Zobellia alginiliquefaciens: one gene and its partner. The protein of the gene in region 2 interacts with the protein of the main gene of each other region in a pairwise test. Links are inferred from orthologs where the notes say so. Each region holds a gene or a part of one and is shown on either strand. Other genes may lie near its edges. The genes, in order: P0077_RS09100 and def.

What was found.
Region 1: the proteins of def (region 2) and P0077_RS09100 interact in binary tests that used the Escherichia coli proteins (3 or more experiments, as listed by UniProt). The link is inferred for Zobellia alginiliquefaciens from one-to-one orthologs.

The regions. Positions count from the first base shown.
Region 1 is NZ_CP119758.1:2,147,033-2,157,096, reverse strand. What follows is about bases 3,860-6,826. They hold P0077_RS09100 (aspartate-semialdehyde dehydrogenase), read right to left. Parts: upstream 5,855-6,826; coding sequence 4,865-5,854; downstream 3,860-4,864. Other genes in these bases: alr (alanine racemase), read right to left, coding at 6,562-6,826; mscL (large conductance mechanosensitive channel protein MscL), read right to left, coding at 6,062-6,466; P0077_RS09105 (prolyl oligopeptidase family serine peptidase), read right to left, coding at 3,860-4,766. In the rest of the region: P0077_RS09120 (TonB-dependent receptor), read left to right, coding at 1-1,111; alternative ribosome rescue aminoacyl-tRNA hydrolase ArfB, read right to left, coding at 1,177-1,581; P0077_RS09110 (ABC transporter ATP-binding protein), read right to left, coding at 1,585-2,565; more of P0077_RS09105, read right to left, coding at 2,637-3,859; more of alr, read right to left, coding at 6,827-7,674; P0077_RS09085 (thymidine kinase), read right to left, coding at 7,658-8,311; P0077_RS09080 (DUF8457 domain-containing protein), read left to right, coding at 8,479-9,189; P0077_RS09075 (DoxX family protein), read left to right, coding at 9,305-9,661; rsmI (16S rRNA (cytidine(1402)-2'-O)-methyltransferase), read left to right, coding at 9,667-10,064.
Region 2 is NZ_CP119758.1:596,725-614,575, forward strand. The notes cover bases 7,613-10,479. They hold def (peptide deformylase), read right to left. Parts: upstream 9,408-10,479; coding sequence 8,817-9,407; downstream 7,613-8,816. Other genes in these bases: P0077_RS02535 (BLUF domain-containing protein), read right to left, coding at 7,651-8,094; P0077_RS02540 (DUF5606 family protein), read right to left, coding at 8,337-8,756; ruvX (Holliday junction resolvase RuvX), read right to left, coding at 9,408-9,818; P0077_RS02555 (2,3,4,5-tetrahydropyridine-2,6-dicarboxylate N-succinyltransferase), read left to right, coding at 10,019-10,479. Also shown: P0077_RS02490 (efflux RND transporter periplasmic adaptor subunit), read right to left, coding at 1-505; P0077_RS02495 (hypothetical protein), read right to left, coding at 649-1,083; P0077_RS02500 (DUF1569 domain-containing protein), read left to right, coding at 1,281-1,733; P0077_RS02505 (MIP/aquaporin family protein), read left to right, coding at 1,868-2,593; P0077_RS02510 (alpha/beta hydrolase), read left to right, coding at 2,645-3,526; P0077_RS02515 (GDSL-type esterase/lipase family protein), read left to right, coding at 3,527-4,165; P0077_RS02520 (beta-N-acetylhexosaminidase), read left to right, coding at 4,197-5,813; P0077_RS02525 (response regulator), read right to left, coding at 5,864-6,250; P0077_RS02530 (PAS domain-containing sensor histidine kinase), read right to left, coding at 6,278-7,366; more of P0077_RS02555, read left to right, coding at 10,480-10,834; P0077_RS02560 (glycosyltransferase family 2 protein), read left to right, coding at 11,053-11,892; P0077_RS02565 (glycosyltransferase family 4 protein), read left to right, coding at 11,929-13,014; P0077_RS02570 (glycosyltransferase family 4 protein), read left to right, coding at 13,045-14,157; P0077_RS02575 (glycosyltransferase), read left to right, coding at 14,158-15,237; P0077_RS02580 (glycosyltransferase family 2 protein), read left to right, coding at 15,230-16,003; P0077_RS02585 (glycosyltransferase), read left to right, coding at 16,000-17,097; and 2 more genes. UniProt on the Escherichia coli protein: Removes the formyl group from the N-terminal Met of newly synthesized proteins. Requires at least a dipeptide for an efficient rate of reaction. N-terminal L-methionine is a prerequisite for activity but the enzyme has broad specificity at other positions.

The DNA of each region.
Region 1 (10,064 bases), 1.5 Mb from region 2 along the record:
GCTTGAAACAGGTTACCAATTCCGAAACTTAGACCATACGGGTGATTTTGTTTACGAGCGAAAAGATGATACTACTGGTGGCGCTTTTGAACTTGTTCCTGAATTTTCGAGTGAAGTTGATCTGAAAAGAAGTATTCATTCCGGCTATGCACAACTAACCGGTGCCAAAGACAAATGGGAGTACGCCGCTGGGGTTCGTATTGAAGCAATGGACCGTGAACTTGACCTGAGAGACAAGCAAGGTCTAATCGATACTACATACTCTTACGATTACGTAAAACCGTTTCCATCCGCATCCGTACAATATACCTTTGAAAACAATACAAAATTAAAAGCGGCTTATAGTAAAAGGGTAGAAAGAACGGCTACTTTTAAAATGAATCCTTTTCCTGAACGTGAGCACTCCGAAACTTTAGAGCAAGGTGACCCAACCCTTAAACCAGAATTCATAGACTTGTTAGAAGTAGGGCTTAGTAAAAACTTTGGCAATGGTAATTCCCTTTTTGCCACCGCTTATTACCGCGATACCAAAAACTTGGTAAATAGGGTAAATACCGTCTATAACGATACTATTCTAAATCGTATCTACTCCAATGTAGGTAAGGCAAAATCCATAGGTGTGGAAATAGGAACGCAATTAAAACCCACTAATAACTGGTCCAATTTCATTGGCGCCAATCTTTACAATTATGCTATTGATGGGGAATATGATGGTAGGGATGTAGATAGCAGCTCTTTTGTCTACTCTATTAATGCGAACAGTACCTACGATTTTTCGGAGACCGCTTCGTTGCAATTGACTTTCAACTATCTATCGGAAAGAATTACGGCACAAGGAGAAGATTCTCGTTTCTATTCGCCTAATCTAACCTTTAAAAAGTCATTTCTAGACAATCGTTTGACGGCAACCTTGCAATGGCAGAATATAGATTTAGGATTATTGGATACCAACGAACAACGAATTACCACATATCGTGAAGGGGAATTTTACACCACAACAAATTACATTTATGAGGTAGATATGGTGTTACTTAACCTGTCGTACAATTTCAATCAGAACAAAAACAAATCTAAATTCATCGATAGTGAATTCGGGAAACAAGAATTTTAGTTTTTCATAGTTGATGTTTAGTTGAGTAGTAGGCGAGAGCCTAAAAGAGAAAGCCCCAATGACAGCTAGTCTATTCGGGGCTTTCCTCTATTTGCCTTTTTCTGGGCGTTGTTCTTTTTGTGCTTTAGCCGTTTTTCTATAGAAGATCTAGAAGGTTTTGTTTTTCTACGCTTTTTACGAACTTTAAGAGCTTCTTCAATAAGATTAAAAAACCTGGATATGGCTAGTTCCTTATTTTTGTGCTGACTCCTACTTTCATCGCATTGCATCTGTAAGATACCCTCTTTGGTAAGTCTCTTTCCTATTTTTCTCTGAATGCGTGATTTCTCAACCTCGGTAAGTCCGGAAGAGTTTTCAACGGAAAAACTAAGTTCTATTTTAGTCGATACTTTATTAACATGCTGACCGCCCGCCCCACTACTCCTCACAGCTTTAAAATTCAGTTCTTGAAGTAATTGGTCCTTATTCATGTTTTAGGAATCTGACATACGCTGGTTAATGGTCTCCAGCGCTATATTTAGAAAAATCACTTTTCCGACCTCCAAAGGTTTATCGTGATGAAAATAAATATCCTCACCTTCATAAACACCTACGATCATAAAATGGCTTCCCATATAGTACGCTCCCTTGACCACGCACTCCAGACCAGATTTCCCGGAAACCTTAAATTCGTGTGCATATACTATAATACGTCTTTTGGTATCTGCGTATGATTTTACAATATTTATGGGAATTTTATTGGCTTCGCCGAAGAGAGATGCCACATATAGATCCTTAGGATGCTCATACAGGTTTTTAGGGCTGTCCTTAGCAATAATAAACCGATTTTTAAGTACAACCACCCTATCCGCAAACGGAAGCATATCCATATGGTCATGCGTAGCCGTAAGTACGGTAATTTTTTGGCGTTTTAAATAACCGAAAAGGTTACGCCGTAAACTATTCTTTCTAAAATTATCAATATTGCTAAAAGGCTCGTCCAATAAGAGCACTTTAGGTTCCTGAGCCAAGACCCTTGCCAATGCCACGCGCTGCTGTTGGCCACGACTAAGCAATTTCACCTTAGTTTTGGCAAACTTGGTCATTTCTATCATTTCAAGAAGCTCGTAGGTACGTTCTTCCATCTCCTCAGGTTCAAAAACCGATAAAAATTGACTGATGTTCTCTTCTACCGTAGTAAAAGGCATCAAATCAAAATCTTGAGAAAGGTATTTCATGTACGGTTCACCCGGCACAAGATTATGCTGTGGCCCCAAAACTTGAGTTTCGTTCCAATATACCTCACCCACCTCAATATGTAAGAGTCCGTATATAATTTTAAGAAGTGTGCTTTTACCGCATCCACTTTCACCTATAATGGACACATGTTCCCCTTTAGCGACTTTTAAGTTGATATTTTCCAAAACGGGAGTACCATCTTCATAGCCAAAAGAAACATGATCTACTTGTAACATATATTCATATTCAAAAAACCAGAGGACCAAAAAGTCCAATCGGTATTACACTTGTGTTCTTCAATTCCTATTTAATTAGAAAGAGCTTCAAAACCCATATTATACAGTGTAAACGCAAAAATATCAGCATACTGTTCAATGGTCTTACTTACGGGCGTACCTGCTCCATGACCCGCATTTGTCTCGATTCTAATCAAGGTAGGGTTATTTCCGGTTTGTTTGGCCTGCAGATCAGCTGCGAACTTAAAACTATGCGCAGGCACCACGCGATCATCATGATCTCCGGTAGTAACCAAAGTAGCAGGGTACTCCACTCCCTTCTTAATAGTATGAACGGGTGAATATCCTTTTAAGTATTCAAACATTTCTTTACTATCTTCGGACGTACCGTAATCATATGCCCATCCTGCACCCGCGGTAAATGTATGGTAACGTAACATATCCAAAACGCCAACTGCAGGCAATGCTACCTTCATTAGATCTGGTCTTTGCGTCATTGTAGCCCCCACTAATAATCCACCGTTACTTCCTCCTCGAATAGCAAGATATTCAGATGAAGTATAGTTGTTTTCAATCAAATATTCCCCTGCGGCGATAAAGTCATCAAAAACATTCTGCTTTTGCATTTTTGTGCCCGCATCATGCCATTTTTTACCATACTCACCGCCACCCCTTAAATTAGGCACGGCATAGATACCTCCTTGCTCTAACCATACAGCATTTGCTATACTAAAAGCAGGAGTTAAGCTGATATTGAACCCTCCATAACCATATAAAATAGTCGGGTTTTTACCGTTTAGTTTCAATCCCTTTTTATGTGTAATGATCATAGGCACCTTTGTACCATCCTTAGAGGTATAAAACACCTGGTTAGATTCGTATTCATCAGAATTAAAATCGATGTTTGGCGTCCAATACGATGTATATTCGCCTGTCTCAACATTGTATTTATAAGATGAACCTGGAATGGTATAATTGGTAAAGGAAAAATAAAACTCCTTATTTTCTTTCTTACCACCAAAACCGGAAGCAGTACCCACACCTGGAAGCTTTACTTCACGGATTAAATTTCCTTCATAATCGTATTGGAGCACTTTACTAATGGCATCCACCATATATTCCGCAAAGAAATAACCACCACCGGTACCAACAGTCAATACATTTTCTGTCTCAGGAATAAAATCCACCCAATTTTCTTCGCTCGGGTTTTCGGCATCTACCGTTACAATTTTCTTATTGGGAGCATTTCTATTGGTTACAATATAAAGTTTAGAACCTATATTCTCTATAATGTAATTGTCAGAATCCGTATCCTCCACTATGGGCACCAATGGACTGTTTTCGTTTGAAAGGTCCTTTATAAAAAGTTTATTCCCTGAAGTGGAAACTGCCGCAGAAATCTGAAGGTAACGTTGGTCTTCGGAAACAGAAGCCCCTATATACCTATGTTTTTCTGTTTCAGTTCCCCCATATACCAATTGGTCTTCTTTTTGAGAAGTACCTAATTTGTGGTAATAAACCTTGTGCTGATCGGTCTTTGCAGAAAGCTCACTACCCTCCGGTTTGTCATAACTAGAGTAATAGAAACCTTCATTTCCTTTCCAGGAAATGCCGCTGAATTTTATATCGGTAAGCGTGTCTTCAACAATTTGTTTGGTATCGGCCTTGATTACAATGGCCTTACGCCAATCACTACCGCCTTCGGATATTAAATATGCAGCAAGTGAGCCATCTTTTGTAAAACTTAATCCCGCAAGGGAGGTAGTACCATCTTCTGAAAACGTATTAGGATCCAAAAACGTTTCTTCTTTACCTTCCCCTTTTTTTCTGTATATGACATACTGGTTCTGCAAACCATCGTTTTTATAGAAATAAGTATAGTCTCCTTCTTTAAAAGGAGAACCTAACTTTTCGTAATTCCACAGTTTTTCCAAACGCTGCTTTAACGCCTCACGGAACGGAATTTTTTCCAAGTACTTAAAAGTAACCTCATTCTGAGCCTTTACCCAAGCACCCGTTTCATCACTCATATCATCTTCTAACCAGCGGTACGGGTCCGCTACGGGAGTTCCAAAATAAGTGTCAACGGTTTCTGATTTATGTGTCTTAGGATATTTCACAATAATAGTCTCTGTTTTAGGTAATGCCTGACCAGCCAAAGTAGCCGAAGCCAATGAAAACAATACAAGGTATTTCTTCATGATGTAGCGATTGAAATTCGCCAAAAGTACCATAAAAAAACCTATGCCGGCAGTGCCCAGCATAGGTTTTAACTAAAAATTTAGAAAGGTCTTAACTTTTATACCAAGTGGTTTTCTACTAGATACTCAGCAATTTGCACCGCATTTGTAGCAGCACCTTTGCGCAAGTTATCCGCAACAATCCACATATTTAGCGTATTACGTTGCGACTCGTCCCTACGAATACGTCCTACGAAAACTTCATCTTTATCATGCGCATAAATTGGCATTGGGTAGGTATTCGTATCCGGGTTATCCTGTACGGTAACACCTGAAGTTTCATTCAACAAACCTCGAACATCGTTCAAATCAAAATCATTGTGAAACTCCACATTTACTGATTCTGAATGTCCTCCTGCCGTTGGAATACGTACAGCGGTAGCACTGATAGAAAAGCTACGGTCATCTAAAATCTTTTGTGGCTCACGAGCCAATTTCATCTCTTCTTTCGTATACCCGTTCTCCAAGAAAACATCACAATGTGGTAATGCATTTCTACCAATAGGATAAGGATAGGCCATTTCACCTTCTATACCCGCTATTTCATTTTCTAACTGGCGCACCGCCTTAACCCCAGTTCCTGATACCGATTGGTATGTTGAAATAACCACCCGCTTCATCTTGTACTTTTCATGCAATGGAGCTAAAGCCATTACCAATTGAATTGTAGAACAATTAGGATTGGCTATAATCTTGTCTTCTTTAGTTAATTCACCTGCATTGATTTCAGGAACCACCAATTTCTTGGTCGGGTCCATCCGCCATGCAGAAGAGTTATCTATAACTGTAGTACCAGCCTCTGCAAATTTAGGCGCCCATTCCAATGAAGTATCTCCTCCAGCAGAAAATATGGCAATCTCTGGCTTTGCTGCAACAGCATCGGCCAAACCAATAATTGTATATTCTTTGTCTTTGTATGAGAGTTTTTTACCTACCGAACGCTCAGAAGCTACCAACAGCAACTCTGTAACGGGGAAGTTACGTTCACTCAACACCTTAAGCATCACCTCGCCAACCATACCGGTGGCACCTACAACGGCTACTTTCATCTTTAATTAATTTTAGAAGCACAAATGTAGTGCAACCCTATTGACTGGACAAGCATTTTAAATTCGTATAATCATTATTTAACAAATTGTTTTAAATATAACATTTCAATAAAAAAAGAACCGTCAAAGAAGTAGCGAACTTCAATGACGGCTTTAAGATTAAACTGCAGTGCAGCGGTGGCACTCCTTTTAGAGTACCTATATTATTTATTGCTTTTTAAGCAAATCTCTAATTTCACCTAATAAATCTTCTTGAGATGGACCTGTTGGAGCTGGTTCTGGCTCTGGGCCTTTTGCTTTAGCATAAGCCTTCACAATAAGGAACATAACGAAACCAACGATCAATAAGTTTACAATTGTATTGATCCATGCACCGTAACGGATAGCATTTTCAGCTACGTAACCTGGTTCTCCTTCTACACCTGAGGCTGGAGTAAGTATGTGCTTCAAATTGGCAAAATCCACTCCACCCGTAAATTCACCAACAACTGGCATAACGATGTCATTTACAAATCCGTTTACTACAAGGCCTACGGCTCCGGCCATTATGACTGCAACAGCAAATTCAATGACATTGCCGGTCATAATAAAATTTCTAAAATCTTTTAACATGATTAGTGTTTTTAATGGTTAATTAATTTATAGCGCAACTTAATGCATTGCAAATTAACAAAAAAAGGCTTACTTCTAAGATTTAGAGTCACGTTTTAATTATCAACCACAAGGCGTGTTACCCGTTGCGATATACCTGTTAGTATTTCATATGATATAGTTTTGGCTCCACTCGCAAACGCTTCGGCAGTAGGACTTTTCCCAAAAACAATAACCTCATCACCTTCTTTACAATCTATTCCTGTAATGTTCACCATAATCATATCCATACACACATTCCCAATAATTGGTGCCTTTTGCCCGTTAATTGTCACATAGGCTTTACCATTACCATACTGTCTACCAATACCATCTGCATGCCCAACAGGCAAGGTAGCTGTTACAATATCTTCTTGTGCCCTATAGGCCATGTTGTACCCTATGCTCTGCCCCTTTATAATGGTATGAATCTGAGAAATAACCGTCTTTAAAGTTGCTACCGGTTTAAGCTGAGCGTCTATAGCAGCTTCATTACCAAAACCATAAAGCCCTATACCACTACGTACCATATCATATTGAGATTGGGCCGCATAGTTTATAATACCTGACGTATTCAATAAATGCAGCATAGGCTTATGCTTCAGATGTTTTACAAGTGCATTCACAATACCTTCGAACCTTGCAATTTGGTTTTCCGTAAACTCGCGCTCGTTCAAATCCTCAGATGCTGCCAAATGTGAAAAAAGAGAAACGACCTTAACTTGATTTTGTCCCTTAAGCATTTCCGCCAAAGTCTCAACCTCATTCTCTGTAAAACCTAATCTATTGAGCCCGGTATTGAATTTTAGATGTATAGGATATTGGTTGAGTCCCCTTTCTTGAGCGACTTGCAGAAAATCTTTCAATATTTTAATCGAATAGATATTAGGCTCCAGATCATAGGTCACTAAATTATCAAAACTCACAGGTAGCGGATGCAACACTAAAATTGGCAACTTAATTCCTGCTTGTCGCAACACCACCCCTTCACTAACATAGGCAACAGCAAGATAATCTGCACCTAAAACCTCTAACTTTCTAGCAATAGCCACTGAATCACTACCATAGGCAAATGCCTTTACGACTCCCAGGAATTTAGTGGTTTGCTTTATTCTTGATTTTAAAAACCTGTAATTATGTTCTAAGGCCAAAAGGTCAATTTCTAGAACGGTCTCACTTGCTTTCGCCATCCGCTTTCTTATCATTAGTAGTTATTTCCTCACCCTTTACATCTAAGTGCTTTACTTTTTCCTTTAATCTTGCCTTATAGTAAGCACCACGGCTCAACGGCTCATATTCTTCCGTCTCACCCAATAAAACCAGATTATCATTACTGGATTTTCTATGGCTATAGTGAGCTAGATTTCCCGTGCGTGTACATATAGCGTGGACCTTGGTTACATATTCTGCGGTGGCCATTAATGCCGGCATTGGCCCAAACGGATTTCCCTTAAAATCCATATCCAATCCCGCTACAACAACACGTACCCCTTTGTTGGCCAAATCATTACAAACCGTTACGATCTCATCATCAAAAAATTGTGCTTCATCAATTCCTATAACATCACAGGTGTCGCCTAGAATTCTAATATTGGCGGCAGCAGGCACAGGCGTAGAACGTATTTCATTGGCATCGTGGGATACAACCATGTTCTCGTCATACCGAACATCTACCATCGGTTTAAAGATTTCTACCTTTTGTTTGGCGAATTGAGCACGCTTTAATCTACGGATTAACTCTTCGGTCTTGCCCGAGAACATAGAACCGCAGATGACTTCTATCCAACCGAATTGTTCTTTATGATTAACAGTATTTTCGAGAAACATTTTGTAATTTTAGACGAAAATATGGGGTTTTTCGTTCTTAATATTGCAGAACTAAAGTGGAACCGTCATTTTCATTAAAACATTCCACCAAAGTTCAGATTTTAAAGTTAGCAAAGATAGAGATACCATTTTTACCCCAACCCAGTAGAATTAGAAAAAATTGTCAGATGAAGAAAAAACTAAAAGAAGAGTTACGAAAATTATCTACTGATATTATTACTGCTCGCGATGCGGATATTAGCGAAATGTACGAGGCTGCCAAAAATCTTTATGAAAAATTAGCCGTTCTCAAATTCATAGAAGAAAAATTACACGATATAGAAATAGACGTTTCCAAAAACGTAATCGCCAGTAAATTTGAAGCGATGGCCAATGCCGTTTTAAATGAAAATTCTTCTGTGCCCGAGAGCAACCCGCATGAAGAAGACATAATTACACCCGGCATGGATACGATAAAAGGTTTTATTTCCGAAATGCCAAGTCACGAAGAACATGTGGATGAAGTTTTAAAAGAGTTCTTGTCCCAACCGGATTACATGAAAAATGACAAAGAGCTTTTTGAACCTCAACAACCGGTGGTACCAAAATCTAATGGTGTAACGCCTTCAAAGGAAGTAGATCCTAAGTCTTTAAACGACAAAATATCCAACAAAGAGCTTAAGGTTGACCTTAACAACAGGCTAGCTTTTGTAAAGCATCTTTTTAATGGTAGCATGGAAGATTACAACCGCGTACTTTCACAATTAAACACAATCGATAGTGAGGAGCGTTCCATATCATTTATAGAAAATATGGTAAAGCCAGATTACAATAATTGGGCTGGAAAAGAAGAATACGCGGAGCGATTTATGCAATTTATTGAGCGTAAATTTTCATAATAAGCCATTTATCCATAAAAATGAAGTCCTTTGCGATACGTAAAGGGTTTTTTTGGTGAAAAATTAGCCAAGTATTAAAGCTAAACCTTTATTTTAGGGTAAAAATTGCCCCGCCATGAAAACTCAAAAACGAATTTACTGGTCAGCCCTTGGGGTTTTGACCGCAATAATACTATTCTCCGTTTACAATTATTTCACCAACTACGAAATGATTGCCGGATTTTTTGAACATCTTGGCTACCCTACCTACCTTATTTACCCCTTGGCAATAGCCAAAATATTGGGTCTTATAGCGGTATGGACCAATTTCTCATCTTGGTTAAAAGAATGGGCCTATGCAGGTTTCTTTTTTGATACACTTTTAGCGTTCTTTGCACATTACATTACGGACGGCCAAGATTACTTGTTCGCCTTTGTTGCACTTATAGCCACCTTGATCGCTTATTTTGTAGACAGGGAGCTACGACCTTAAATTTTATGGGAAAATTATATTTGGTACCAACACCTATTGGCAACCTAGAGGATATGACCTTACGGGCCATTCGTGTTTTAAAAGAAGTAGATTGTATTTTAGCGGAAGACACACGTACCAGCGGAAAGCTACTTCAGCATTTTGAAATCACTACTCAAATGCAAAGCCACCATATGCATAACGAACACAAAACAGTAGATGCTTTGGTAAAGCGCTTGCAGGCCGGTGAAACTATTGCATTGATTTCCGATGCAGGCACACCCGCCATATCGGATCCCGGGTTTTTATTGACCCGAGCTTGTGTTGAAAAAAACATAGAGGTAGACTGCCTTCCCGGTGCTACCGCATTTGTACCTGCTTTGGTCAACAGTGGCCTGCCTAACGACAAATTTGTTTTTGAAGG
Region 2 (17,851 bases):
CCCTTACTAGTAGGTGGTCAATTATTCCATCAAAAGGGGCCCGGATATCCGTAAAACTTAAATGTGTTTGGGCCATGGTTACCTCTGCCTTCGCTTTTTCATATTTGGCCTTGCTCATTGCAAGCTCATTGGGAGAAACTACGTCACTATCCGCCAGTAATTGGGTATTCTTATATTCAATTTTGGCTACCTCAGCTTCCGCATCAGCTCTTTGCAACTCTGACTTATAGACCTTGTCCATAATTTTGAACATTGGCTGGCCTTTTTTAACGTGCTGACCCTCGTCTACAAAAATGGTTTGTAAATACCCTTTTTCCAGGGCTCTAAGTTCTATATTCCTGTATGAATGTATTTGGCAAACGTAATTTTTGGTTATGACCGTATCCATCAATATAGGATTGGTAACCAGATACTTTGCTTCTCTTTCCTTATGTTTTTTCTCTGATTGACAACTTGAGTGAAACAATAGCGCAGACAAGCTTATGAGCATGAAAATTCTTCTCATTACTTAATTTTTTAGTTTTGATAATGGTTTATGTTGATGCTTTAAAACATCATTGAAGTGTTTTTTCTAATGCCATATATTCCGCTCGGCACTAAAAAAAGAAAAGTCCGACATAATAGAATTTGCCGAACTGAATTTAAGAATCACAGCTGTAGAACGCTGAACATGAGGTGAAGTGTCTTATAAGCAGACAAGTAAGTTAAATGCCGATAAAAGGAAAGCTGATTCTTGATCAGATGGTAGAAATACCCCGTTTGGTAAAAAGTAGAAAGTAAATGAAGAGAGGTGTATTTTCTTAACTGTTTTTCAGAAAGTGTAGATTCCCTTTCCTCCTCTTCCTCTTCTTCTTGCTCATCTGTAATTTCAATTTTACTGTTGCGCTGTTTTTCAGTAGAAGAAGACTTTAAACCAGATGGAATATACTGTTCCGGTACAACCGTAGTAGCATTCCGTTCTGTTTGATGCCCTACAGTTATAGATGTAAAATGACTACAAACCGTATTTGCGGTTGCTTTACCACAAACACCAAAAAGGAGAATACAGAGAGATAAAAAATATTTTAAGAATCTTTTTTTCATCTGTCAGCAAAACTAATTCAGACTCTTAATTTGCTCACACTATATCATCTTAAATCTTTGTTAATGCCTTCATTTTTTTTCTGATCAACAGAGTCTCCCTGAATATATATAACAAAAGAGAACCAAAAGGTTCGTTTTTTTAATATCTTTCCATCAGGTCTAAAAAGGCCAAAGCCATCCTAAAAACCATAGGTAGTATGAAAAATGTATTTGACCAAAATGATGTAAGCGAACTAATTTCTCGCATTAACAAACTTAATCCGGACAGTAATAATTTATGGGGAAAGATGAACGTTGGCCAGATGGTGGCACACTGCAATGTTCCCTATGACATGACCTATACGGACAAATACCCAAAGCCTACAGGCTTCAAAAAATTCATGATCAAACTTTTAGCCAAGAACGCCGTTGTTGGTCCAAAACCTTATAAAAAAAATAGTCGCACTGCTCCGGAATTTTTAATTACGGACGAACGGGATTTTGAATCTGAAAAGCAAAAGCTCATTGGCCATTTAGAAAAGACGCAGCAATTGGGCTCGGCACATTTTCAAAATAAAGAATCCCATGCTTTTGGACCTCTTACCGCTCAAGAGTGGAACGTACTTTTTTATAAGCATTTAGACCATCATCTACGTCAATTTAACGTTTGACCTACTTTTACAAGAAGATTCTTTAAATCAAAACATTACATTCAACATCGTTATAACACATAGATTTCAGACGCTCTCAACGGCCATGAAACTTTGTTTTTCACTATCTTTTCGCCAACTAAAACAACTCAACTATGCTTATTTACCTCTATGAATTTATCGGAACCGCTTTGCTTATTCTTATTGGCAATGGTGTTGTTGCCAATCTAGTTTTAAAAGGAACCAAAGGTCCAGATACGGGATGGACGGGTATTTCCTTAGCATGGGGTATTGCCGTTTTTATAGGCGTGTATGTAAGTGCAGATGTTAGCCATGCGCACATAAACCCTGCCGTTACCCTTGCGTTGGCTATAGCCGGAAAATTTAGTTGGGGATTAGTACCCGGCTATATGCTAGCTCAAGTTTTAGGGGCTATGATGGGGAATTTTATGATTTGGCTTTCCTATAAAAAACATTACGACGCTACAGAAGACCAAGGTGCTATATTGGCCACCTTTTGCACAGCACCGGCCATACGCAGTCCATTTTGGAATTTTGTTACAGAAGCTATCGGAACATTCACTTTGGTTTTTGGTGTATTCTTTATTGCCGGTGGCTCTTTTGGGGAAGAAGCTATTTCTTTAGGTTCCTTAGATGCATTGCCAGTAGCCTTACTGGTAATGGGTATAGGTTTTGGTCTTGGAGGCCCAACTGGGTACGCAATTAACCCAGCACGTGATTTTGGTCCGCGATTATTACATTCCATTTTACCATTAAAGGGAAAAGGCACCAGTGATTGGGGATATGCATGGATTCCTATTGTAGCTCCGTTATTTGGAGCTTTTGTAGCCGCTTTGGCTTACCTTGCTCTTTCTGTTTAAGAGTGGAATAATAAATTAGATTCGGTTTACAAGAGATAAAAAATTAATAACATGAAGAAGTTTAGCCTTATACTTTCATTTTTAGCTATAATTCAGATTGGTTTAGCTCAAGAATTTATAGAGTTGCCCCATGATAAAAGCCCTACCGTAAAATGGACACATACAGAAAAACAGTACTTCTCCGAGATTTGGAAAACGGAAGTGGTAACCAATGTTTCCGCTCCCACACTTCAAGTTTTTCAACCTAAAAAACCAAATGGAACCTCTGTAATCATAGCCCCTGGCGGTGCATTGTACGCTCTGAGCATAAATAGTGAAGGAAGAGATGTTGCTAAATGGCTGGCCGAAAAAGGTATAACCGCCTTTGTATTGAAATACCGCCTTGTTCCAACGGGAGAGGACGCTGTTCAAGAAGTTAGTGAAGAAGGTAGCACGAACCCTTCTCGTATAGCGGAAAGAGTTACTCCAGTTATGCCTTTATCCGTTGCAGACGGCTTATCGGCCGTTAGTTATGTCAGGGAGAATGCGAGAAAATATAAACTAGACCCTAATAAAATAGGCTTTATGGGCTTCTCCGCCGGAGGTGCAGTAACCATGGGTGTAGCGTATAATTATACAGAAAATAATCGCCCTAACTTTTTAGTACCCGTGTACGCTTGGACCAGTGCCTACCCTGTTCAAGAAGCCCCAAAAAACGCTCCTAAAATGCTGGTAGTTTGTGCTACTGACGACCCCTTAGGACTTGCTCCAGGAAGTATTGAAATTTACAACTCGTGGGCTAAAGCCGGTAAACTTCCTGAACTACATATGTACTCAAAAGGCGGTCATGGATTTGGAATGAAAGAACAAGGTTTACCCTCGGACGATTGGATTCAGCGTTTTTATGATTGGTCCGTGGCGGAGGGAATTACCTCAACATTAAAATCTGAATAAATGAGAGTTTATCTAGTCTTACTTTTACTATGCGGAGTTATTTCTAACGCACAAAGTTCTTTTACGAAAGAAGTAGCGGCAATTACTCAAAAATATGATTCGCTTTATGATGCTTCTAAAGAAAGTATTGTATTTACAGGCAGCTCAAGCATCAGGGTGTGGAAAGATTTGCAAGAACGCTTTCCTGATCACCAAGTCATCAATTCGGGCTTTGGGGGGTCCCAAGCTGTAGATTTACTTCAGTTTACAGACGACCTTATTCTACACTACAAGCCTAAAAAAGTGTTTATCTATGAAGGTGATAATGACATTCAGAATAAAAAAAGACCTAATGAAATTATTGGCACCATAACCCAAATACGGGATTTAATTTTCGCTAACAATCCTCAGACGGAAATAGTCTTTATTTCTGCTAAACCTAGTATTTCCCGATGGAAGCTGAGAAGAAAATATAAAAGACTGAATAGAAAAATGGAAAAAATGACACTGACGGACAATAGATTGAAATATGTTGATGTTTGGAAACCCATGCTAGATGGCCGAAAAGTAAAACAAGATATTTTTGTTTCAGACGGTCTACATATGAATTCAAAAGGATACGAAATATGGTATGCTGCATTGAAAAATTACGTAAACTAGATATTCCCAAAAAATCCTAAATAGTTAGCAGATGAAATCTAACCTGATCAAAGCCCTGTTTATAAGTTGCATTTTTGTTGCCCTATGTTCTTGTGAGCCAGAAAAAAAGAAACGTGTATTAAACCTACCGCCAACCGATTTGGCTATGGAAAGTATGATTCCTATGCCTATGAAGGTCATCCCTACAAACTCAGGGTTTGCTTTGGATAAATTTACCGCGATTTATACTTCTGAAAATGCAGATGGTTTTCCTGAAGTAGGAAAATTTTTATCTGAAAAGATACATGCTAAAACCTCATTAGATATTCCGGTGAACATTGAAGAAATTCCTGACCGAGAAGGGATTATCTACATTAATCAATCTGATAGTTTGGAATTGAATGCGCCAGAAGCTTATCAACTTTACATTACAAAAGATACCATTATTCTAAATTCAAATACCGCAGCAGGTGCTTTTAGAGGTGTACAAACCATACGACAAATTATACCGGAAAAACCACTAGATACCGTTGCTGCATATGACGTATGGAACATTCCAACCGGAAAAATCATTGATAATCCAATTTTTGAGTACCGGGGAAGCATGTTAGATGTGGCACGGCATTTCTTTAGCGTAGAAGATGTAAAAAAGTATATAGACCTTCTGGCCTACTATAAGTATAACGTACTCCATTTACACCTCTCCGACGATCAGGGATGGCGCATAGAAATAAAATCTTGGCCCAAACTTACCGAAGTTGGCGGCAGCACAGAAGTTGGAGGGAAATCCGGTGGTTTCTATACACAAGAAGAATATACCGATATTGTGAACTACGCTGCCGAACGCCACATGGTAATTGTACCGGAAATTGACATGCCAGGACACACCAATGCTGCCTCGGTTTCATACCCATTCTTAAACGGAAACGGTAAAAAACTAAAACTATATACAGGCATGAGGGTTGGTTTTAGCACTTTTGACACAAGAAAAGATACGACCTATGCCTTTATTGATGATGTAGTTAGAGAAATATCCGCTATTACCCCAGGCCCCTATTTTCACATTGGTGGAGATGAAAGTCACGTGACAAACAAAAAGGACTATATCTACTTTGTTGAGAAAGTAGAAAAAATAGTTCAGAAGTATGGTAAACGAATGATCGGGTGGGACGAAATTGCTACCGCAGATTTAGATTCTACTTCAATCTCCCAATTTTGGTCTAGTAAGGAAAATGCCGACTTAGCCCTAAAAAAGAACATGAAGATTATTATGTCTCCTGCTAAAAAAGCTTATCTAGATATGGAGTATGACACGCTTTCTAAGCACGGTCTACACTGGGCGGCTTACATCCCAACAGATACAGCCTATAATTGGGCTCCGGAGAAATATGAAGGAATTCCTATAGAAAATATATTGGGCCTAGAAGCTCCACTTTGGTCCGAAACCATTAGCAATATTGATGAATTGGAATATTTAGCTTTTCCTCGCGCCATTGGTTACTCTGAATTGAGTTGGTCTATTCCCGAAAACAGAGATTGGGAAAATTACAAGGTTCGTTTGGCCAATCAGGCTCCTTTCTTGGATAGGATGAATGTGAAATACTATCCATCTCCACTTATTGATTGGAAAAAAAGCAAGTATACTTATAAGGAAATACAGAAAGATTAATTTAATTATCATCTACTAGGCTAACCGGAAAGAATTACTGATACAAAATATTAGCATATAAGATTCTCCTTATCTAAATCTAATAGATAAGGATACAGCGTATCAAAATTGATGGGTTTTTCTAGATAATCGACAATAGCACTAAAATCACAAGCCTTAAGCCTATCCTCCGGTCTACCTGATGAGGTAGTTACAATTATAGGCACATTAGGACACAAACCTAATTTTTCTTTGATCGCTAAAAATTCCCAACCATCTAATATAGGCATATTAATATCCAACAAAATAAGGTTTGGACACTCGTTATCCTTTAAGTAATCAACTCCCATTTGACCGTCGGTAACTACGCTAATATCATTAAATCCTAAACTCTCTAACTTTACTTTAGAAATAAAGTTGGTAACATCATCATCTTCTATTATTAATATCTTTATCATTACAGTAGTTTTAGTTGGTTTAGTTTTCTAAAATTGAATATTGAACTCGGTACCTTTATTGACTTGACTTTCTACATGAATATCTCCTCCATTTTCAGTTATTATGGAGTGGATGATGTAAAGACCGATACCAAGACCTTCAACATGTGTGTGCATCCTTTTAAACAGTCCGAAAATCTTTTTTGCCACAGATTGCTCAAACCCTAAGCCATTATCCTTAATGGTTAAATGGAACTTACCATCAACCATCTTGGTCTTTAACTTAATTATGGGATTACGATCAGGGTGTTTGTACTTAAGTGCGTTGGATACAAGGTTTTGAATAATACTCTCCATGTGAATTGGACAATATTGAATCATACGACCTACTGAAAAATCTTCAATTATTATAGCCTTGCTCTTGAGAATATCTTCCGATAGACTTGTTTTTACCTTTCCCAAGATTTCTGAGAACACAACGTTTTCATGATTTACCTTAAATGTAGATTTTACAGCTATTACATGATTCAACGCCCTTACCTTATCACACATGACCTTAGTCACTTTTTGCATTCTATCTACTATAGGCCTGACCTCTTCTGAGACAGGACCCGCCTTAGTGAACATTTCAAATAGGCTTTTTAAATTGGTCAACGGGGCTCTCAGATCATGAGCGGCTACATAAGAAAATTCCTCAAGCTCTTTATTTGATTTTTTAAGATTGGCGTTTACTTTTTCTAAAGAATCTTGAGTGTTTTTAAGTTCGTCTATCGTTCTGCTCAAATTTGAAACATCTCTAGAAGAGATTCCTAAATAATCTCCAATTTTAAACGCTCTCACCATCCATTTATGCGGCACATTATCCAAGTTAAATGAAAGTTGATCAAAGCCCACCGAAATTCCCGTTTTGAACACCGCCCTGTAGGACTCATAACGTGCGGTACCTTTTAAATGAGGAAATACCTCAAGTAAATTTTTACCAATAAAATCCTCTTTCTTAGCTCCTAATGCAAGAACCAAGGCATTATTAACATCTACAAAATTCATTTGATTATCGAGAATTAGAAAAGGGGAATAGGCATTTTCAAAAAAAGCACTTTTCAATTCATAGTTAATTTCGGCTACATCTTTCATCATACAATCATTATTTATTAAATACCTCTTTGCTAATTTCTAGAATTGTAAGAGGATTTTTAGATAAAAGAAGTCTTTTGGACAGAAGCTAACGATGAACGGTAATTATCTATAGACGAAGGACTTAAACCGAATAAAACTAATATATATAGATAGAATTAACGAAGTCTTTACTAGTTTAATTATAAATCCGTAACCAATGAAGTGTAACCTGGGGATTCTCAAATGCAGGAATGTGCAGGGTAATTAGTATAACATATAAACCAACCCATATCTATATGTAAAATTTATGCGTTTTTATCAGCATACTTTGTAGTTAACAATAAGTTGGTTGCTTTCCAAAACTCAATTGAAGTTGGGTTGGGAGATAAAGAATTCTCTGGATTTTCAAAAAAAGTACTTACTAATAATTTCAAGTATTGTAGGTTGCTATTTTCTGATTTAAGATGTTCAAAGGCCATCTGCCAGTCTTTAAATTCCCTATTATGAATCTTATTTCCAGATAATAGCCTTACTTCTGTATGTCTGTCATCTTTTTTGATTCTTTCAAAGAGGCTTATAATTTTAGTCTCGTCTCCTTCAATATATTGTATGAACCTTCCTTTGAAAAAAAGCAGGCATCCGGTAATGTCATTTTGCCTATTGAATTCTTGTGCTTTCTCAAGCATTCTTTGGATTTCCTGCAGTCCAATATCAGTATTAGCTACAGAGGTATATACTAAACAGAACATGTAATTTGGTATGTATTTGGTTGGCTACTTACTAGCTAAGATAACGATTTAATAATGAAATAAATATCGAAAAACCTGTAATTCAGACATTTACAAGTTATTACTTCATTTGTATTAAGATTTATCTTACAAAATTTTTAATTATATAAATGCCCAAATATCTCTCCCCGCTGCATATACGACACAAAAAACCCTCCTAATGGAGGGTTTTTGATAAAAACTTTATTCTAATAAAATTAATTCTATTCTTCCTCTGAAGTACCATCTTTGTCTCCAGAAAAATCTGTAATATCATTATCATGAAGAATGTTATACCACTGTATTACTTTTTTGATGTCGCTAGCATATACTCTATCTTCATCATAGTTAGGTAAAATTTCAAAGAAATATTCTTCTAACTTTATTTTTTCCGCTTTGTGAGGTACGGAGGTTTTGCCACCCTTTTCTTTTACCTGTATTTTTAAAAATACATCTCTTAAAGGTAGTTCCTCATCTAGCGTATATATTGCAATTTCTGAAAGAATGCTTACGTTACTGCGCATACCAACAGTAATACGTTTCTGATCAATAAGCGATTCTGCAACAAACCCTGTTCTGGTCTGTGTTACCAATTTGTAAAGGCCTGGCTTTCCCCCAATGGATAAGATTTTATCTAAACTCATATAAAAATTTACATTTTAGGAGCGCAAATATTGCACTTTTCAACGGATTACGATAAAATTTTAACGTCCTTTTTTCTGGTTTGGGAAACGCATACGATAATCCGCCCTAATGTTTCCTTTGGAGATATTGTTCAATCTACTTTTAAGCATACGTTTTTTTAACGAAGAAAGCTTATCAGTAAATAAAATCCCCTCTATATGATCGTATTCATGTTGAATTACCCTTGCTAACAGACCATCATAGGTTTCAGTATGCTTTTCAAAATTCTCATCTACATAGGTAAGGGTAACCGTATCCTTTCTTTTTATATCCTCATGAATATCCGGTATGCTCAAACATCCCTCGCTAAACGGCCAATCCTCACCCGTTTCTTCATCAATATATGCGTTGATAAATACCTTTTTAAAACCGTCCAATTTCTTTTGATCTTCCTCGGAAAGGTCCTCGTCTTTTGAAAATGGTGTGGTATCTACCAAAAATAAGCGAATAGGCAGTCCTATCTGCGGTGCAGCTAAACCTACTCCGTTGGCATTATACATGGTCTCCCACATATTTTCTATTAACTCTTTTAATTTTGGGTAATCTTTAGGTATGTCCTTACCTACTTTTCTTAAAACGGGATCGCCATAAGCGATAATTGGTAATATCATCTAAAATTTATTTAAATAGGCTTGAAGAATAATTGTTGCGCTAATCTCATCAACTAGTGCTTTATCTCTTCTTTGTTTTTTCTTAAGACCACTATCTATCATGGTCTGGAAAGCCATTTTTGAAGTAAAGCGTTCATCATGTCTCTCTACCGGTATATGCGGAAAAACTTTTTTTAATCGATTTAAAAAAGGACCTATTAAAGCTTCTGACTCACTGGGAGTGTTATCCATTTGACGTGGTTCCCCCACTATAAAAGTCTCTACTTTTTCCTTTTGTGTATACTCTTTTAAAAAATCTATAAGTTCAAAAGTACGAACGGTGGTTAAACCCGATGCTATTAACTGTAGCTCATCCGTAACGGCTATTCCGGTTCGTTTCTTCCCATAATCCAATGCAAGCAATCTTCCCAACCCTTATTTATTTTTTGCAAAAATAACCTATAAATTGTTATAACCGTAAAATTGAAACCCAAAATCATATTTGACACCTATATTTGCACCTAAATGTGTATTGAGAAACACAAAATCCATTTGTGTAAAATACTGCGATAAGAAAGTAAAAACCGGTTTAACAGCCTCTTTAAATATAACATTCTAATTAGTAAGAAAAGATGACCGAATTAAGAAAGACAATAGAAAATGCGTGGGACAACAGAGAGCTTTTAAAAGAAGCCGCCACCCAGGACGCCATAAGAGAAGTAGTAAACCTTCTTGATCAAGGTAAATTAAGGTGCGCAGAACCAACTTCGGACGGCTGGCAAATTAATGAATGGGTTAAAAAAGGGGTGGTACTTTATTTTCCCATTCAAAAAATGGAAACTCTTGAGGCTGGTATTTTTGAATATCATGATAAAATTCCGTTGAAGAGAGGGTATGAAGCCAAGGGTATCCGTGTAGTACCAAATGCAGTAGCACGCCACGGTGCCTATATTTCAGCAGGTACTATTTTAATGCCAAGTTACGTAAACATTGGTGCTCATGTAGAAGAGGGCACTATGGTGGATACATGGGCCACTGTGGGTAGCTGCGCTCAAATAGGCAAAAACGTTCACTTAAGCGGAGGTGTTGGAATTGGTGGTGTATTAGAACCATTGCAGGCTGCACCTGTAATAATTGAGGACAATGCATTTATTGGATCAAGATGTATTGTTGTTGAAGGTGTTCGCGTTGAAAAAGAAGCTGTTTTAGGCGCAAATGTGGTTCTTACCGCTTCTACAAAAATTATAGATGTTACTGGCGATGAACCTGTTGAAACTAAAGGTAGGGTTCCTGCTCGTTCAGTTGTTATACCAGGGAGTTATACTAAGAAATTTTCTGCCGGTGAGTTTCAAGTGCCTTGTGCATTGATTATTGGCACTAGAAAAGAGAGTACAAATAAAAAGACCTCGTTAAACGATGCCTTAAGAGAATATGATGTAGCAGTGTAAACCAAGCTAAATCTAAAATCTTGCCCATAGTCGTTTACAACTAGCGACTATGGGCTTTTTTTATAAAATACTGTCATTTGTACGCAACCTTTTCTAATTCTTTAGTCTAGTTTATTAGAGACCTGTAAGAAAAGTACCTATTAAAACAATTTATAACTACTTTTTAAGTTATAATCTAGCGAGTTAAAACCGAACATAATCTAAATTTTCGATTGATTTTGAATAATTCTGACAATAAACTTACGGCATTAGTCATAACATTCAATGAAATGGAGCATATTAAAAAGTGTATTGCTTCCGTTTCTTTTGCAGATGAGATTATCGTGGTTGACTCCTATAGTACAGACGGCACATTCGAATATTTAGAAGCATTACCCAATGTGCGTGTTATTCAGCGTCCCTTTAAAAATTTCACCGATCAAAAATCATTTACTTTAGACAAAGCTTCAAATGACTGGATTTTATTTGTTGATGCCGATGAAGTGGTGCCTCGCTCTTTACGTACAGAGATAACCCAAACCATTCAAAAACCAAATGCTTTAGATGCGTATTGGTTTTATAGAAAGTTTATGTTCAAGGACAGTAAGCTGAATTATAGCGGTTGGCAAACCGATAAAAACGTTAGACTTTTTAAGAAAAGCAAATGTCGATTTGCTCAACACAAATTAGTGCATGAAACTTTACAAATTAATGGAAAAACAGGTGTACTCAAAGAAAAATTAGTCCATTATTGCTACAAAGGGTATTCAGACTACAAAGCCAAAATGGTGCATTACGGCAAACTGAAAGCAAAAGAACTACACTCTAAAAAACGTTCTTGCAACCTATTTAAATTGATAGGGAAACCTACATGGAAATTTGCTTACAATTACTTTATAAGACTAGGTTTTATAGATTTACATAAAGGTTTTACTGTCTGCTATTTAAATGCATTGAGCGTATATGTAAGATATGATGAACTTTCAAAATTACAAGCGCTTACAGCCACTAAGGCAAAAAATACTGTTACCACCAACGAAAAATATAAACTTAACAACGTAGAGATGGCAGCTAGCTAATACCTATGTACTATTTTTGTTCGCAAACAACGGGTAATGAAAATTGCATTGGAAAGTTCTTCTCTCTTTTTTAAGAACTACACTGGTATTCCTTTTTACATTCATAATTTATACAATTCATTAAAAGATATAGATGCTATTGACCCCTATTTAGCATTTAGGTTGAAGAGAAAGTTCAAAAAAAAATCTGACTTCCAGAAAAATCTCTTAAACAACAAACACCTTTGGCATCTTAACAATTTTGCCTTAACCACTACAAAGTTTGATGTGGCACATAGTCTACACTCTCCATTTCTAAATTTTAGTTCGTCCTTAAAAGTTGCCACTGTACATGATTTAGCAGTGCACTTACCCCAATTTAAATCATATGAGTTAACTACACCATACTTTGAAAAAAAGAGAATGGCACTTTTCAAAGATTTTAGTAAAAAGGCCGATGTAATCATTACAGTGAGCGAAGCTACAAAGCAAGATTTTCTTTCATTTTTTAATTATCCTGAAGACAGAATACATGCAATTCCGTTAGCTCCCTCACTAAAAGCTCAACAAAACAACAAAACAAATAATGATTTACTAAAGGAATTTAATGTTGCCCCAAAAACATATTTCATATCCCTAGGGGGGGTCTCCTTAAGAAAAAATACACTTAACCTTATTAAAGGTTATACTTTATCAAAAGAGAGTCAGAATAAAAAACTAATAATCACTGGGAAAATTGAATCAAAACATTATTCCCCTGTGTTCAATTTTATTAAAGAGAACAGTTTAGAAAACAAAATTGTGATAACTGGTTATCTAAGTTCTGAGAAGCTAGCAGCACTTTATAAAAATGCAGCTGCTTTTTTGTTTCCCACATTCTATGAAGGCTTTGGTATTCCTATATTAGAAGCAATGTTAGCTGAATTGCCCGTCTTGACTAGTAACACAGGAGCTGCTCCCGAAACCTCAAAGAATCATGCCGTTTTAGTAAACCCATTTAAACCCGAAGACATTGCGGCAGGTATAGAACGCCTATCAACAATAACCGAAGACCAAATAAAACAAGCTAAACAATTTGCAACTACCTTTACCTGGGAAAGAACAGCGCAGAAGACGAAAATGGTTTATGAAAAATATATGTAATTTTATCTCTATATAGAAGAACACCGACGAATGAGAATAGGTTATGATGCCAAAAGAATTTTTCACAACAGAACTGGTCTAGGAAACTATGGGCGGGATATTCTACGTATTTTAAATTCCTACCCTGAACTTGAAGAGTTTTATCTTTTCAATACCAAAACCCCTAGCATAGATAGGAAAGTTGCCTTAGAAAAATCAACAATAGTTTATCCATCGGGTTGGTTCTGGAAAAACTTCCCTTCGCTATGGCGCTTGTTCGGGCAATGGAACCAGATAAACGATTTGAGATTGGATTGGTATCACGGACTATCAGGAGAAATACCCATTCAGTTCAAAAAACGGGGCACTTCAAAAATAGTCACCATACATGATCTTATTTTCATAAGCCACCCTCAATATTATAAATTTTGGGATCGGATAATATATAAACTAAAGTTTTACTACGCTGTACATGCCGCAAACCATATTGTGGCTATAAGTGAACAGACCAAAAGAGATATCATTAAATTTTTAAAGGTTTCACCTCATAAGATTACGGTAGTCTACCAAGGTTGTCACAGTGCGTTTAAAACTACTTATTCCCAAGAAGAAAAAGAGAAGGTTAGAGCAGAACATAATCTACCTAAACAATTTATTTTAAACGTAGGCACTATACAAGAACGTAAAAATGTACTGGCAATAATCAAAGCTATTAAAGACACTACCTATCATTTGGCTTTGGTGGGAGGCGAAAAATCCTATGCAAAAAAGGTTCGCAGATATATTACTGAACACCAAATGCAAGATCAGGTAACATTTGTAAAGAAAATTGGGGTACAAGATTTAGCTATACTCTATCAAGCCGCCACTCTGCTTTGCTACCCATCTTATTGCGAGGGATTTGGAATACCGTTAATTGAGGCTCTTTTTAGCAAAATTCCTGTTATTGTTACAAAAGGAGGCTGTTTCCCAGAAGCGGCCGGACCTGATGCTCTTTATATTGACCCAGATAATACTACGGAAATTCAAGAAAAAATTAAAAAATTATACGATAATCCAGAGCTGAGAAAAGAAATGACAGACAAAGGCTTTTCTTATGTACAAAGGTTTAATGATGAGAACGTGGGTGCCAATCTAGTTGCTCTCTATAAAAAGCTAGCGTAAATGGGTTGTATTTGTTTTTTTAATACGGTCAAATCTTGGGGCGGAGGAGAAAAATGGCATTTTGAAGTAAGCCAATATCTTCATGAAAAAGGGGTTCCCGTTTTTGTGGTTGCACATCCTAAAAGTGTCCTTTCACAAAAACTTAAAACTACGGATATTCCCCATAAAACTATTGAACTATCAAACCTTAGTTTCATTAACCCTATTAAAAGGTTAGCTGTTAAAAATTGCCTCAAGAGCCCAGCGGTAGATACCATAGTCATGAATTTATCGAGCGATGTGAAAATTGCTGGACCAATTGCAAAAGAACTGAATATTAAAAGAATTATTTATAGGCGAGGTAGTGCCATACCTATCAAAAACACTTTTTCCAATCGGTATCTTTTCAAAAACGTACTTACAGAAATACTTGCAAATTCTGTAGCTACCAAAAACACCATTTTAGAGAACAATCCCAAGCTTTTTCCAAAAGAAAAAATCACGGTTATCTATAACGGTGTAGCTATTCCCGAGCAACTAGATACGGAAAGGTCCCATGCCCAAAACGGACTAATTACCCTAGTTAACCTAGGCCGTTTGGAGTTTCAAAAAAACCAAGGATTTTTACTAGATGTTGCAAAAAGGCTAATGCAAAAAGGAGTGGTATTTAAAATGATAATTGGTGGTGACGGACGTCTAAAAAGTTTACTACAATCTAGGATAGAAAATGAAGGTTTATCAAACCATGTAGAACTTTGTGGTTTTGTAGATAAGCCCTATGAATTCATTTCACATGGTGATGTATTTTTACTTTCTTCTCATTGGGAAGGTTTTGGCTACGTTCTTGCAGAAGCTGCGCTATCGGAAAGGCCATCCGTTGCTTTTAATACTAGTAGTAACCCGGAGGTAGTTTTACACGAAAAAACCGGTCTATTAACTCCTCCTAACGATATAGAAAGCTTTGTTAAAGCTATTGAAAAACTATATAATAATAGATCATTAATTACTTCAATGGGTACTGCTGGCAGGAAATTTGTAATTGATCAGTTTGAAAAGTCGAAAAAATTAAAGGAAATAGAAGCATACTTGAAATATGAATAGGACGGAAAAGATTTCGGGCTTACTAATTACCTTAAACGAGGAAAAACACATAGAAGCTGTTTTACAGAACCTATCATTTTGTGATGAAATCATTGTTGTCGATTCCTTCAGCACAGACCGTACTGTTGAAATCATTAAAAATCATTCCAATGTTCAACTTATACAGCGGCCCTTTAAGAATTACACAGACCAAAAGCAGTTTGCCTTAGACCAAGCGGCGTATAATTGGGTGCTTTTTATGGATGCGGACGAAAGGGTAACTCCTAAACTTGAAAAAGAAATTATAGAAGAAATAGAAAATAAAACCGACTGTGCAGCTGCCTATTATTTTCTGCGAATTTTCATGTATCAGGATAAAGTACTCCGTTTTAGTGGATGGCAAACAGACAAAAATTATCGCTTATTTCAAAAAGATAAAGTGCAGTTTGTTTCTGATCGAATAGTACATGAAACTTTAGAGGTAAACGGTAATTCTAAAACATTAAAAAACCGACTAATACATTATTCATTCAACAATTATGATGAATACAAATCCAAGATGGTTAAGTACGGAAAAATGAAGGCCAGAGAGGCCTTTGAAGCAGGTAAAACAGCTAGATGGTATCATTCTGTATTAAGACCCGCATGGAAATTTTTCAACCACTATATTCTTAGGTTGGGGTTCTTGGACGGTAAAAAAGGTATTGTTATCTCCTACCTAAATGCTGTTGGTGTCTACAGTAGATTTAAAGAACTAAAACGTCTGAACTCGGCAGGAAAAAAATGAAAGTCAACCCAAAAAATATAATCTTTTTCTGCCCTACGAAAAATTGGGGTGGTATTGAAAAAAATGTATTGCTCAGGACTATTTTTCTTAGCCAAAACGGATATAATATCACCGTAGTACTATTGAAAAACACATTTGAGGATAGATTTGCGAATATGGAAAATGTTACAATCCGTACAATTACAAAACGTGGTGGTGATTTAAACCTTTTCGTCGTCCGCAATTACATCAAGATAATACAAAAAGTTAAACCACTAACGGTTTTTGCAGCTTTAAAGCGCGATTGGTGGCTAGTGTCATTAGCGGCTCACATAAAAAAAGTACCTAATATAATTCTATACCTTGGTAATATTAGAAAAATTAGAACCGGCCTTAAGTACAGTCTTGTATTCAAAACTTTTAAAGCAAAGGTTTTAGTGAATAGCGATTCCCTAAAAACAGATTTATTACAGAATAGTTCCTATTTCAATCAAGACAATTTAATTAGAATTTATAACGGCATAGAGTTACCTAAACTTCAGACAGTTGCAAATTGGGGGGCCATAGAAAAATTAAACCTACCTGAAAATCGCTTTATTATAGGCGTTGCAGGCTGGCTGAATTATAGAAAAGGATTTGACCTCCTCCCTAAAATTCTTGAGAAACTTCCTAAAAACACACATATTATTCATGCGGGCACAGGTGGGTTTGAACTGGATATGGACCAAATTCTTTCTAACTACCCTGAACTTTCAGAACGTATTCATTTTCTAGGCCATGTTAGTAATATGGGTCAGTTCTTTCAAAATATAGATGTCTTTTTACTTTGCTCTCGTGAAGAAGGTATGGCTAACGTATTATTAGAATCTCTAAGCTATGGTAAACCTATAGTATCCTCCAAAGTTCCTGGCAGTGAAGAATTACTCGATAATGGCACTTACGGCATATTAACAGAAATTGACGATGTAATAGCCATGTCCAATGGTATACAGGCCATATTGGAAAGGAAAATAATATTTGAACCAGAACTTTTAAAGCAAAGGATAACTGATACCTTTTCTTTTAATCATATGATGGCAAATACCCAGTCACTACTTTTTCCGAGTAAAAACTAATACCACTTAAACCATGCAAAAAGAAATCAATAAATGCATAGAAGTCCTTCTAAACGGTGGTCTCATCCTCTACCCTACGGACACCGTATGGGGTATTGGCTGTGATGCAACAAACGAAGCGGCTGTTAAGAAAGTGTACGATTTAAAACAACGAGAAGATACAAAGGCACTTATTTGCTTGGTGGCTAATGATGCTATGCTAGAGCGCACTGTGGAAGCAGTTCCTGAAGTTGCTTATGACATTATAGACCTTTCTACCAAACCCACAACCATAATTTACGACAAACCTAAAGGGGTTGCCAAGAATTTAGTGGCTGCAGACAATACCTTGGCTGTGAGAATAGCTTCGGACAAGTTCTGCAGATATCTCATAAATAAGTTCAAAAAACCCATTGTTTCTACATCTTCTAACATTTCTGGGCGCCCTACTCCCAAAAGTTTTGGCGAAATAGACCCTGTAATTTTAAAAGGTGTGGACTATGTGGTAAATTTGCAGCCCGAACAAAAATCGGCAGTACCCTCAGCTATTATAAAACTAGGAAATGATGGTACCGTTAAGATTATTCGGAAGTAATTTATAACGCAATATATTTAATGCTTCTTTGGCAAGCACTAGTATTTAAAAATTGAACCTTTGAACCATATACAAGCTCTTTCTAACCCTATTTTTAAAATCGTTTCACAAGCTGCGGATGAACTTGGGATGGATTGTTATGTGATTGGTGGGTTTGTTAGAGATTACCTCCTACATAGA